Regions from separate parts of the Streptomyces sp. NPDC093598 genome, predicted to be linked through region 1. Evidence: riboswitches for the same ligand, from Rfam matches in the RefSeq annotation. Region 1 holds a riboswitch; each other region holds the start of a gene.

Region 1 (3,202 bases):
GAGGGACCGGACATAGCGCCGATGCTAGAGAGCGCCGCGCGCGTTGCGAGAGGGGCACGCGCGCGTGCCCCTCAAAAACGTGACGGGACCTCTCAGGCCGGCCGCACCACGCTGTGGATCGCCGACTCGCCGTCGTAGTAGACCGACTCCTCGCGCACGTACGTGCCGGGCTTCGGGGCGTGGATCATCATGCCGTTGCCGATGTAGATCCCGACGTGCGTGACGTCGTCGTAGAAGAACACCAGGTCACCGGGTTGGGCCTGGGAGAGCGGGACCGTGGTGCCGGCGTTCACCTGGGCGTAGGTCGTGCGCGGCAGGGTGACGCCTGCGGCCTTCCAGGCGGCCTGGGTGAGGCCGGAGCAGTCGTAGGAGCCGGGTCCGACGGCGCCCCACACGTACGGCTTGCCGATCTGGGCGCGGGCGAAGGCGAGCGCCTTGTCGGCCTTGGTGGCGTACGAGGAGTCGGCCGGGGCCGTCGAGGAGGACGGGCCGGAACCCGACGACCCCGAGGACGAGCCGCTCTCCTGCCGCTGGGCGGCCTCGTCCTGCGCCTGCTGCCGCGCGGCCTGCTGCCGGGCCAGCTCGTCGGCCTTGCGGGCGGCCTCCTCCCGTTTCTCCTGCTCGATCGCCGCGAGCCGCGCCTTCTCCTCGGCGGTGAGCTTCGACATCAGTTCGCGCGCGTCGGCGAGCTTCCGCTGGACGGTGGCCTTGGCCGTCTTCAGGTCGCCCTGCGACTCGGTGAGCGTCTCGAGGCTCTCGGTGGCCTCCTGACGCTTCTTCATCGTCTCGGACTGCTGCGTGACGTAGTCGTCGACCGCGATCTTCTGACGGCCCGTCATCCGATCCATCAGCTGGGTCTGGTCGAAGTAGTCCTGCGGGGTGTCGGCGAGCAGGAACGTCGCCGTGTCCGGGGCGGCGGCACCGGTGCGGTACTGGGCGGAGGCGAAAGAACCCAGTTCCTCCCGCGCCTCGTTGAGCTTCTGGGTGCGCTGGGCCACGTCGTCGAGGAGGGTGTCGACGCGCTTGCGCTGCTTCGCGGTCTTCTCCTTGGCCGCGTTGTACTTGTCGGTGGCCGACTCGGCCCGGCGGTACAGGTCGTCGACCTTCTTCTCGACTTCCTCCAGGCTGGGCTTGCCGTCGGCCTCGGGGGCGGCGTTGGCCGACTGGGACAGCAGGGCCACGGACGTGAGGGCCGCCGTTGCGAGGGCGGGGGTCCGTATGCCTGCCACGCGCGTACCCGTAGGACGCGACTTGCGGTGCGACGCCAAGGGAGGCGACTCCTTCCACGTTCCGCCTACCGGGTTAGCTGTCGGGTTCGGGCGGGTGGTTCGGAAGGGTTGCCCTACGGCCGTCTCCGCACGGGGAGCCGGGCCGATTCACCCCAGGTTCACGGTTGGGTCCCCGGCTCCGGCTGCCGCTGCGGCATACCGGACTCGGCGGAGGCCGCGCGGCCCGGCGACGTTCGCCGGTGGGGGTCATGCGGCCTGGTCGCACCGTAGCCAACTCGTGTGGTCCCTGTGAAGGTTGATGGGTGATATGCCCGATACATTTTCGTGACCTTACTCATGAGCGTTGCGGAGGGTGAATGATCGAGGGGGCTTGGTCATGAGTCGTCCCCTTTTGATGGGGGCGTAGCACCCCGTGACTGTGCGGTCATGGAGGGCGACAATGCGCCGCCGGTCGGCCGACGGGGCCCGGTCGCGCGGCGATGTTCTCAGGGCGGCGGCGGGCTGTCAGTGGGGCGCCCTAGACTCGGAGAGCGATGAGCAGCCTCTTTGACGACAACTTCCTGGCGAACCTCCAGGCCCAGCGGGGCCCCGCGGACGAGCCCCCGCCGCCGCCCGAGGACGATCACGTACCGGAGCCGATTCCGGACGATCTGTTCGGCGGGAAGTTCGACGTGCCCCCGGACCGGGACGCCTACTACCGGGACGGCGCCCCGCGCCCGGTGGTGGACACCGCCACGCTCCTGAAAGGGCTGAACGACAACCAGCGCGCCGCCGTCGTCCACTCCGGCTCCCCGCTGCTCATCGTGGCCGGCGCCGGCTCCGGCAAGACGCGTGTGCTCACGCACCGCATCGCCCACCTGCTCGCCGAGCGGGACGTGCACCCGGGCCAGATCCTCGCGATCACCTTCACCAACAAGGCCGCCGGCGAGATGAAGGAGCGCGTCGAGCAGCTCGTCGGCCCGCGCGCGAACGCCATGTGGGTCATGACGTTCCACAGCGCGTGCGTGCGCATCCTGAGGCGGGAGAGCAAGAAGCTCGGCTTCACCTCCTCCTTCTCGATCTACGACGCCGCCGACTCCAAGCGCCTGATGGCCCTGGTCTGCCGCGACCTGGACCTCGACCCCAAGCGCTTCCCGCCGAAGTCCTTCAGCGCCAAGATCAGCAACCTGAAGAACGAGCTGATCGACGAGGAGGACTTCGCCGCCCAGGCCACCGACGGTTTCGAGAAGACCCTCGCCCAGGCCTACGCCATGTACCAGTCACGGCTGCGCGAGGCGAACGCCCTCGACTTCGACGACCTGATCATGACGACGGTCAATCTGCTGCGGGCCTTCCCGGACGTCGCCGAGCACTACCGCCGCCGCTTCCGGCACGTTCTGGTCGACGAGTACCAGGACACCAACCACGCCCAGTACGCCCTCGTCCGGGAACTCGTCGGCACCTCCGAGCACCCCGTCGACGTACCACCCGGCCCGGACGACATCCCGCCCGCCGAACTGTGCGTGGTGGGTGACGCCGACCAGTCGATCTACGCCTTCCGCGGCGCGACGATCCGCAACATCCTCCAGTTCGAGGAGGACTACCCGGACGCGACGACGATCCTGCTCGAGCAGAACTACCGCTCCACTCAGACCATCCTCAGCGCGGCCAACGCCGTCATCGAGCGCAACGAGTCCCGCCGCCCCAAGAACCTGTGGACCAACGCGGGCACCGGTGCCCGGATCACCGGGTACGTCGCCGACACCGAGCACGACGAGGCGCAGTTCGTCGCCGACGAGATAGACCGCCTCACGGACGCGGGCGAGGCCAAGGCCGGCGACGTCGCCGTCTTCTACCGCACCAACGCCCAGTCCCGTGTCTTCGAAGAGGTCTTCATCCGCGTCGGCCTGCCCTACAAGGTCGTCGGCGGCGTCCGCTTCTACGAGCGCAAGGAGGTCCGGGACGTCCTGGCCTACCTGCGCGTGCTGGCCAAC
Region 2 (3,202 bases), on a different contig from region 1:
CCTGCGTGAGCCGCTCGACCTCGGTCTCCGAGAGCGTCAGCTCCGCGACGCCGACCAGCGCCGGCAGCTGCTCCACCGTCCGCGCGGAGGCGATCGGCGCCGCCACGGTCGGCCGGGCGGCGAGCCAGGCCAGAGCCACCGTGGCCACGGGCACGCCGTGCCCCCCGGCGATCTCGTCGAGGGCGGCGAGCACCCGCCGTCCCCGCTCGGTCTCCAGGTGCTTGGCGGCACCGCCCGCCCGCGCGCTTTCGACGGTCGTACCGGGTCGGTACTTGCCCGTGAGAAAGCCGGACGCGAGCGCGTAGTACGGAACGGCCGCGAGGCCGCTCCGCTCGGCCAGATCCTGGAGCTCGCCCTCGTAGGTGTCGCGGGAGACCAGGTTGTACTGGGGCTGGAGGGCGACGTACCGGGCGAGTCCCTCGCGGTCGGAGAACTCCAGGGACGCCCGCAGCCGCTCGGCGGAGATGTTGGAGGCGGCGATGTGCCGCACCTTGCCGGCCTTCACGAGGGTGTCGAGCGCGCCGATGATCTCCTCGACGGGTACGTCGGGCTGGTCGAAGTGCGTGTAGTACAGGTCGATGTAGTCGGTGCCGAGGCGCCGCAGGGAGGCGTCGGCGGCGGCCTTGATGTTGGCGGCGGACAGACCCCGGAAGTCGGGGTGCTGGCTGACCTTCGTGGCGATGACGACGTCGGAGCGGTTGCCGCGCGCCTCGAGCCACGTGCCGAGGATGGTCTCGGACTCCCCACCCCGGTTGCCGTCGGCCCACGCCGAGTAGACGTCGGCGGTGTCGACGAAGTTGCCGCCGGCGGCGGTGTAGGCGTCGAGGACGGCGAACGACTGGTCCTCGTCGGCGGTCCAGCCGAAGACGTTGCCGCCGAGGGCGAGCGGGAAGACCTCGAGGTCGGAGGAGCCTAGCTTGCGCAGAGAAGTCATGCTCCGCGTCAACGCGCGTACCTGAACGCCTCATTCCGCAACGGACGCAAAGATCCCGCAAACACCGCACCGGAAAACCGGCGGCCCTGACGTCGGGGGGTCGTCGTCAGGGCCGCCGGTGCTGCAACGGGTGTCTTCCGCTTACGGGTTCAGCCCCTTGCCCCGCAGCCACGCCATCGGGTCGATGCCGCTCGCGGAGCCGCCGGAGTGGACCTCCAGGTGGAGGTGCGCCCCGGTGACGTTGCCGGTGGCGCCCACACGGCCGATGACGTCGCCCGTGCTGACCTTCTGGCCGACGCTGACGCCGATGGAGGACTGGTGCGCGTACCAGATCTCGGTGCCGTCATCGAGGGTGAGGACCGTCTTGTAGCCGTACGAGCCGTTCCAGCCCGCCTCGGTGATGGTGCCGCTGTGCACGGCCTTGATCGGCGTGCCCGTGGGGGCGGCGAAGTCCAGTCCGGTGTGGTAACCGGAGGACCAGTAGGCGCCGGCCTGGCCGAAGCTGGAGGTGATGGTGTACGAGGAGGTCGGCAGCGTGAACTGCTTGGCGAGAGCGGCGAGCCGCTCGGCCTCGGCCTTCTTCCTGGCCTCCGCCTCCGCCTTCTTCTTGGCTTCGGCGGCCTTGGCCTTGGCTTCCTTCTCCGCCTTGGCGACGGCTTCCGCGGCTGCCTTCTCGGCGGCGGCCGCGGCGTCCTGGGCGGCCTTGGTCTCGATCTGGTCCTGCTGGTGCTCGACCTGCGCCATGATCCGGGCGCGCAGCGCCTCGCCGGCGCCGGCGTCGGAGGTGGCCTGTTCGGTGTCCGCCGTGGCGGAGCCGAGGCTGCTGAGCGGGGTGGCGGAACCTTCGGGGGTGTCGTCGTCCGAGATGAGGGAACCCACCGAGGGCAGGTCCGGCACGGAGATGGACACCGGAGGCTTGCCGGTCTGGGCACTGGCCATGCCGCCGGCGCCCACGGCGGCTATGACGCCGACGCCCAGGACGGTGGAGCTGCGGGCGAGGCCTCCGCCGCGCTGCTTGGTGACGCGATGCCGGCCACGGACGGGACGGATGGACTCCTCGGTGGGGTTCCACTCCTGGAACGGGCCCTCGTCGGTGCGCTGACCGCCGTAGCCGAAGGTGTCGGTGTCGCGCTTCGGCGCGAACGGGGCCGCGGGGGCAGGCCGGTTGGACGCCACGTGGGCGTGCTCCTTTCCTTCCTTCTCGCCTACCGGGTTAGCTGACGGGTTCGGAGCAGGAAGGTCTCCTACGCGCGTATACCTGCCGTGCTTCCACGGCGGTATCCGCCCGATTCACCCCAAGTGGTGGTTCCCCGGTTCCCTTGCGGGATTCGGCGCGTGCGCACGGAGCCGCCTTCTGTGACGGCTGGGACGACCGCGCTGCGTTATCGAACGTTAATAGACGCGCGAGGGGTATTCCAGCGATTCCACTTGATCATTAACCTTTTTCACGCGGACTTACCTGCCATGACCGGCTTAAATCGGGCGAGTTGACCGCTTCGCAAGTGACTGACGAGTTTTGACGATGCGTCAGTTGTGCTGCGGAACGGGGTGATTCGCTCACCGACGGTAATGGATACCGGGGAATGCACCGAGGGCCGGAATCCTTTTGGATTCCGGCCCTCGGCCTTCAGTAGCGGGGACAGGATTTGAACCTGCGACCTCTGGGTTATGAGCCCAGCGAGCTACCGAGCTGCTCCACCCCGCGTCGTTGTGACACCAGTGTACGCCATCCGCGGGACACCTCGCGCACACCCACCGCTCGCCCGCTCCGGGTCACCTCAGCAGGTGGCGGTTCGGGGCCTTGGCCCGCTCCTCGTGCTCCGGGAGGACGAGGACGTCCACGCCCGCGGCCGCGAGGAGGCCGCTGCCGTCGGCGTCCGTCACGAAGGTGTCCGGCTCGCGCCAGGCCGTGACGACCCGTCGTACGCCCGCGTCGAGGATCAGCCGGGCGCAGGGCGCGGGGCGGGAGGCACGTCGGGCGCAGGGCTCCAGGCTGCTGTACACCGTCGCGCCGGCGAGCCTCGGATCGGCCGGGTCGATCTTGGCCAGGGCCGCCTCCTCGGCGTGCACGACCGGATCACCGGCCTCGCGGGAGTGGCCGCGGGCCAGTTCCGTGCCGTCGGCGGCGACCACCACCGCGCCCACGCTGAACGCCGTGTCCGACGGCGGGCAGCGGTCGGCCAGTTCGCAGGCGCGGGCCAGCCAGTGGTGGTCGGCGGCGGTGGGCAGGGCGCCGGTGCCCGGGGCGGTCGGCTCGTAGCGCATCAG
Region 3 (3,202 bases), on a different contig from region 1:
GGACCGGCCGGTGCTGTTCAACTCCTGGGAGGCCACCGAGTTCGACATCTCCGAGGAGCAGCAGCGGGCGCTCGCCGAACGGGCCGCGGCCATGGGCGTCGAGCTGTTCGTGGTCGACGACGGCTGGTTCGGGGCGCGCACCAGCGACCGGGCCGGGCTCGGCGACTGGACCCCCAACCCCGACCGCTTCCCGGGCGGGCTGAAGCCGCTCGCCGACCACGTGCACGGCCTCGGCATGCGGTTCGGGATCTGGGTCGAGCCGGAGATGGTCAACCCGGACAGCGATCTGTACCGCGCGCACCCGGACTGGGTGCAGTACCAAACGGGACGAAAGCGAACGGAGTTCCGCAATCAGCTCGTACTCAACCTGGCCCGCGCGGACGTCCGGGAGTACCTGTGGGAGCAGCTCGACGGGCTCCTCTCCAGTGCGCCGATCGACTACGTCAAGTGGGACTTCAACCGCTGCTTCACCGACGCCGGCTGGCCGGACGACCCCTATCCGCAGCGGCTGTGGGTCGACCACGTGCGCGGCCTGTACGCCCTGCTGGACCGGCTGCGGGCCGCCCATCCGGGCGTGGCCTTCGAGTCCTGCTCGGGTGGCGGCGGCCGGATCGACCTCGGCGTGCTGAGCCGCACGGACCAGGTGTGGACCTCCGACAACACCGACCCCCTCGACCGGCTCGCCATCCAGCACGGCTTCAGCCAGATCCATCCGGCCCGGGTCATGGCCGCCTGGGTCACCGACAGCCCGAACGCCATGCTCAACCACCGGGCCAGTTCGCTGCGGTTCCGGTTCCTCAGCGCCATGGCCGGGGTGCTCGGAGTCGGCGGTGACCTCACACGGTGGACGGCGGAGGAGCTCGCCGAGGCGGCGGAGTGGGTCGGGCTCTACAAGGAGATCCGGCCCGTGGTGCAGCGGGGCGACCTGTACCGGCTACGGCCCCCGGAGGGTGGACTGAGCGCCGTGCAGTACGTCCTCGGCGACGAGACCGTCGTCCTCGCCTGGCTCCAGGCGCAGCGCTACGGCGAGCCCGTGCCGGCGCTCCGACTGCGCGGCCTCGATCCGACAGCGGCGTACGAATGCCTCGAAACGGGCGAAGTGCACCGAGGTGCCGTACTGCTCCATCACGGACTGCGGGTCGGTCTGCGCGGGGATCTGGACGCCGTCGTCGTCCGCCTTAAGCGGAAGTAGTCCTTTCTGTCCGAATAAGGCGCTTCGGTCGGTAAGAGGTAACGTGCCCCGATCGTAAAGGAAATGAGGTCGGGGTGCGTGACCATCGTCATATTCGTGACGATGTGTTGTCGCCATGTTCACGTAATTCGGGCGTAATTCAGGGCCATTGAGGAATGAGAGAGATCGGTAATCCACGCTCGGTGACGGCGAATGTGCCGACGCGTCAAGAAAAACACCGTCACGGGCAACCGCAAGCTTGTCCCGTTGCGTCTTGGTCGCTTACGTTCCACACCAATCCGGACGGACGCCTAATCCTGCCGCCGCCCGGAGTCCGCACACACTGACCCGACGTACGGCAGGAGCGGGGGACCCACAGGTAAGACGCCTGTTCCGGTTCCCGGAACGGCTTGGGGTTAAGCCGCGCCTCGGCGCGACCGGGCATCTCCAGCCCGCACCCGACAGCTCACCTCGCAGGCGACGGAGAGGAATTCGCCATGCCCGCGAAGGGTAAGCACCGCCGCCCCAAGACCCAGCGTTTCACCCGCTCCATCGCCGTCGCCGGAACCGGCGGGGCCGCCCTCGCCCTGCCGCTCATGGGTGCGGCCGGCGCCCACGCCGCCACCCCGCAGTCGGCTCCGGAAAAGGCCGTCCAGTCCGCTCCGGCCGCCGAGAAGAAGGCTCCGGAAAACGCCACCGGCGCCCGCACGTACACCGTGAAGGCCGGCGACTACCTCGCGAAGATAGCCGACGACCAGAATGTCAGCGGCGGCTGGAAGAAGCTCTACGCGGACAACCGCGACGCCGTCGGCTCCGACCCGTCGTTGATCCACCCGGGCCTGAAGCTGTCGATCGGCAAGAAGGCGGCGAGCGCTCCGAAGTCCTCGGCCCCGTCGGCGCCGAAGTCCTCCGCCCCGAAGTCCTCGGCCTCGAAGCCGTCCGCCGCCGAGTCGGCCCCGAAGGCGGAGACCGCCGCGAAGCCGGCCGCCGCCGAGCCCGCCGCCGAGAGCAACTCCAGTGGCTACACCCTCCCGGTGGCCGGTGCCACCGTCGGCACCCCGTACCACATGTCCGGCAGCATGTGGTCCAGCGGCTACCACACCGGTGTCGACTTCGTCGTCCCGACCGGCACCTCCCTCAAGGCCGTCGGCGCGGGCACGGTCGTCTCCGCCGGCTGGGGCGGCGCCTACGGCAACCAGGTCGTCATCAAGCTCGCCGACGGCTACTACGCCCAGTACGCCCACCTGTCCCAGCTCTCCGTCTCGGCCGGCCAGACCGTGACCGCCGGGCAGCAGGTCGGCTTGTCGGGCGCGACCGGCAACGTGACCGGACCGCACCTGCACTTCGAGATCCGCACCACGCCGGACTACGGCTCGGACGTGGACCCGGTCGCCTTCCTGCGCTCGCACGGCGTCTCCGTCGGCTGACCGACCGCACGACCACCTGCCTGACACGCGACCGAAGGCCGGACCCCGATCCCCGGGTCCGGCCTTCGGTGTGTGCGCTGCTGATCACCCCGAGGGGGCGTCAAGGGATCGACAGCCGACGGCAGTTGGGACACAGTGATCCCGTCCGGAGTGCAAGCGCTTTCCAGAGCCTTCCCGGCGGATCCCGAGGAGCTGTGTCCCGTGCCGACCACCCGCAGAGCGTTCGGAGCCCTGACCGCAGGAGCCGCCCTGGCGGCCCTCGCCCCGACGGCCATCGCGCACGCCGTGCCCCGCCACCGCCGCCTCGTCGCCCGCGACGACTTCTGCCACGGCCTCGGGCAGTGGGCGACCGAGCTCCAGGACGGCGGCACCGTCACCGCCTCCCGCGGCACCCTGGAGATCGATGTGCCGAGCGGCGCGACCGTGTGGTTCAGGCAGCGGCTCGAAGGGCCTTATGTGCTCGAATACACCGCGACCCCGGTCTCCGAGGGCGGGGTCAACGACCGGGTCTCCGACCTCAACAACTTCTGGAACGCGACCGACGTCCGCTCCCCGGACGACCTCTTCGCGACCCCGCGCGGCGGCGCCCTCGACGAGTACGACC
Region 4 (3,202 bases), 180 kb from region 1:
CCTACCTCCGTGGTCGGCGGCGGCTGTCCGTGTCGTGCACGCACTCGTCCCTGAGCCGCCATTCTCACCCGAACAGGTGAGGAGTGGTGTTTTCCGTGGTTTCCATCTGACCAAATCGGCCAGGGAGATACGTCAGACCCCGGACTCAACTCCGTGTACTGCTGGGGTATGACACGGAAGGGCGGCTTCTCCCCCGACCCGTAGGGGTCGTACGGGAAAGACGTGCTAACCGGCCCGGTGCACGACCGCGTCGCACAGCTCCAGGAGCGCCGTCTTCGCGGTGCACTCCCGCAGGGGTGCCAGCGCCGAGCGGGCGTCCTGCGCGTAGCGGACGGTGTCCCGCCTGGCCTGCTCCAGCGCCGGGTGGGCCCGCAGCAGGCGCAGGGCCTCGGCGTGCCGTTCGTCGTCGGTGAGGTCGGAGTCCAGCAGCTCGCACAGGGCGATGTCCTCGGCGAGCCCGAGCCGGGCCGCCCGCTCGCGCAGCCGCAGCACCGGCAGCGTGGGGATGCCCTCGCGCAGGTCGGTGCCGGGGGTCTTGCCGGACTCGTGGGAGTCGGAGGCGATGTCCAGGACGTCGTCCGCGAGCTGGAAGGCGACGCCGAGCCGCTCGCCGTACTGGGTGAGGACGTCCACCACCGTCTCGTCGGCGCCGGACATCATCGCGCCGAACCGGCACGACACCGCGACCAGCGAGCCGGTCTTGCCGCCCAGCACGTCCAGGTAGTGCTCGACGGGGTCCCGGCCGTCCTGCGGTCCGGCCGTCTCCAGGATCTGGCCGGTCACCAGGCGCTCGAACGCCTCGGCCTGTACCCGCACGGCCTCCGGACCGAGGTCGGCCAGGATGTGGGAGGCACGGGCGAAGAGGAAGTCGCCGGTGAGGACCGCGACGGAGTTGCCCCAGCGGGTGTTCGCGCTCGCGACCCCGCGGCGCACGGCGGCCTCGTCCATGACGTCGTCGTGGTACAGCGTGGCGAGGTGGGTCAGCTCCACGACGACGGCCGACGGCACGATCCCGGGTGCGTGCCGGTCACCGAACTGGGCGGAGAGCATCACGAGCAGCGGCCGGAACCGCTTGCCGCCGGCCCGCACCAGATGCTGGGCGGCCTCCGTGATGAAGGGCACCTCACTCTTGGTGGCCTCGAGCAAGCCTTCCTCGACAGCCGCCAGTCCGGCATGGACATCGGCTTCCAGAGCCTGGTCCCGCACGCTCAGCCCGAACGGCCCGACGTCGGTCACGAGGGGTCTCCTGTCTGCTGTGTCTGCCGGTGATTACGCGGATTGTCGATAGGTCGCTGCCCTCACTCGAGTCAGCGTATCCGGTCACGTTTCGATCACTGCCAGCGCCCACGGTTACAGGCCGGGCGGTATGCGATCACGACCGCTATGTTTTCGATCAACCCATAAGAACAGATATTTATCGACTTACCCAAGGGTAGCGAACTATGCACGATTTGCCGCGTTGATTAAGCGAATCCCTTTTGGTGGAAATTGCCCTAGGGACTCGTGATCAGTGAGTTGAATCACTTCCTCCCCTTTTCCGTCCCACCACGGCACCGGCCCGTACCCCCTTCCCCACAAAGCCAGTTGAGCCTTGGCTCCCGCAAAGGATCAAGCGGCTCAAACACCCCCGACCAAGGTCAACCGCGCGATATGTGACTGAGCTGCTTGTTCCCGACATGTGCTCTCGCATACGTTCCCGGCCTGTCCGGCGGACGCCTAATCCTGCCGCCGCCCGGACTCCCCACAGGAACCGACTCACTCACGCGTGGCAGGAGCGGGGGACCCAGGTAAGTCGCCGGTCCGCACAGCGGCACGGCTCGGGGTGAAGCCGCGTACGGCACACAGTGCCGTACGCGGCCGGGCACCTCCCGGCCCGAACCCGACAGCTCACCTCGCAGGCGCCGGAGAGGAATATCGCCATGGCCGGACGAGGCAAGCACCGTCGCCCCAGAACCAACCCGCTGACCCGAGGCATCATCGCCGCCGGTACCGGCGGAGCAGCACTCACCCTGCCGCTCCTCGGCGCCACGCACGCGAGCGCCGCCGAGCCCCAGAGCGCACCCGCCGCCGCACAGTCCGTGCCGCAGGCGGCCCAGCCCGCCAAGTCCCTCATGTACACCGTGATCAAGGGCGACTCGCTCGCCCGCATCGCGGACAAGTACGACGTCTCGGGCGGCTGGAAGCAGCTCTACAAGGACAACCGCGCCGCCGTCGGCGACGACCCGAAGCTGATCCACCCGGGTCTGAAGCTGACGGTGAAGACCACCAAGACGGACGCCGCGAAGAAGACGGCGACCAAGTCGTCCGCCCCCGCCAAGCCGGCCGCCAAGCCCGCCGGCGGTGTCGCCCAGGCCACCCAGGCGTCCGCGAAGACCTACGCGAACAACCTCGACGGGTGGATCCGCGAGGCGCTGGACATCATGGCGCAGAAGGGGATCCCCGGGTCCTACGACGGCATCTACCGCAACATCATGCGCGAGTCGTCCGGCAACCCGCTGGCGATCAACAACTGGGACTCCAACGCCGCCAAGGGCACCCCGTCCAAGGGCCTGCTCCAGACCATCGACCCGACCTTCCAGGCCTACCACGTGGACGGCACGTCGTGGGACCCGTACGACCCGGTCGCCAACATCACAGCGGCCTGCAACTACGCGGCCGACCGCTACGGCTCGATCGACAACGTCAACGGCCCGTACTGAGCCGACCCGCCCAGCAGTCGCTCGAGGACGACGGCGATGCCGTCGTCCTCGTTCGACAGGGTCACCTCGTCGGCCACGGCCTTGAGTTCGGGATGGGCGTTGGCCATCGCGACGCCGTGGCCGGCCCAGTCGAACATCGGGATGTCGTTGGGCATGTCGCCGAAGGCGATGGTGTCCGCCGACCGCAGCCCCAGATGCTCGGCCGCCAGCGCCAGGCCCGTCGCCTTGGTGATCCCGCACGGCTGGAGCTCGACCGTGCCGGGCCCCGACATCGTCACCGTCGCCAGTGAGCCGACCACCGAGCGGGCCGTCGCCGCCAACTCGTCGTCCGACAGGTGGGGATGGCGCAGCAGCACCTTGCTGATGGGCTCGTCCCACAGTTCGTCGCGCCGGTCGACCCGTACCGCGGGCAGGGTCGGGTGCGGCATGAGATAGCCGGGCTCGATCAGCGTGAGCCCGTCGACCCCGTCCTGGTCGACCGCCGCGTACACCTGCCCCACCTC

The links. A riboswitch is a leader RNA that binds a small molecule or an ion and turns the genes downstream of it on or off. The one in region 1 is predicted to bind cyclic di-AMP.
Region 2: another riboswitch for cyclic di-AMP. It lies ahead of ACIRDU_RS11805 (M23 family metallopeptidase); the one in region 1 lies ahead of ACIRDU_RS16825 (NlpC/P60 family protein).
Region 3: another riboswitch for cyclic di-AMP. It lies ahead of ACIRDU_RS09380 (peptidoglycan DD-metalloendopeptidase family protein); the one in region 1 lies ahead of ACIRDU_RS16825 (NlpC/P60 family protein).
Region 4: another riboswitch for cyclic di-AMP. It lies ahead of ACIRDU_RS17780 (transglycosylase SLT domain-containing protein); the one in region 1 lies ahead of ACIRDU_RS16825 (NlpC/P60 family protein).

The regions. Positions count from the first base shown of each region.
Region 1 is NZ_JBIWIV010000004.1:348,875-352,076, reverse strand. Features, by position in the region: gene ACIRDU_RS16830 (hypothetical protein) at 1-14, opposite strand, end outside; gene ACIRDU_RS16825 (NlpC/P60 family protein) at 93-1,268, opposite strand; cyclic di-AMP (ydaO/yuaA leader) riboswitch at 1,276-1,449, opposite strand; gene pcrA (DNA helicase PcrA) at 1,763-3,202, shown strand, end outside.
Region 2 is NZ_JBIWIV010000003.1:20,951-24,152, forward strand. Features, by position in the region: gene ACIRDU_RS11800 (aldo/keto reductase) at 1-934, opposite strand, end outside; gene ACIRDU_RS11805 (M23 family metallopeptidase) at 1,076-2,110, opposite strand; cyclic di-AMP (ydaO/yuaA leader) riboswitch at 2,122-2,278, opposite strand; tRNA gene ACIRDU_RS11810 (tRNA-Met) at 2,566-2,639, opposite strand; gene ACIRDU_RS11815 (dihydrofolate reductase family protein) at 2,708-3,202, opposite strand, start outside.
Region 3 is NZ_JBIWIV010000002.1:748,287-751,488, forward strand. Features, by position in the region: gene ACIRDU_RS09375 (alpha-galactosidase) at 1-1,192, shown strand, start outside; cyclic di-AMP (ydaO/yuaA leader) riboswitch at 1,503-1,664, shown strand; gene ACIRDU_RS09380 (peptidoglycan DD-metalloendopeptidase family protein) at 1,669-2,598, shown strand; gene ACIRDU_RS09385 (DUF6250 domain-containing protein) at 2,800-3,202, shown strand, end outside.
Region 4 is NZ_JBIWIV010000004.1:532,464-535,665, forward strand. Features, by position in the region: gene ACIRDU_RS17775 (polyprenyl synthetase family protein) at 226-1,236, opposite strand; cyclic di-AMP (ydaO/yuaA leader) riboswitch at 1,739-1,914, shown strand; gene ACIRDU_RS17780 (transglycosylase SLT domain-containing protein) at 1,920-2,699, shown strand; gene ACIRDU_RS17785 (HAD family hydrolase) at 2,663-3,202, opposite strand, start outside.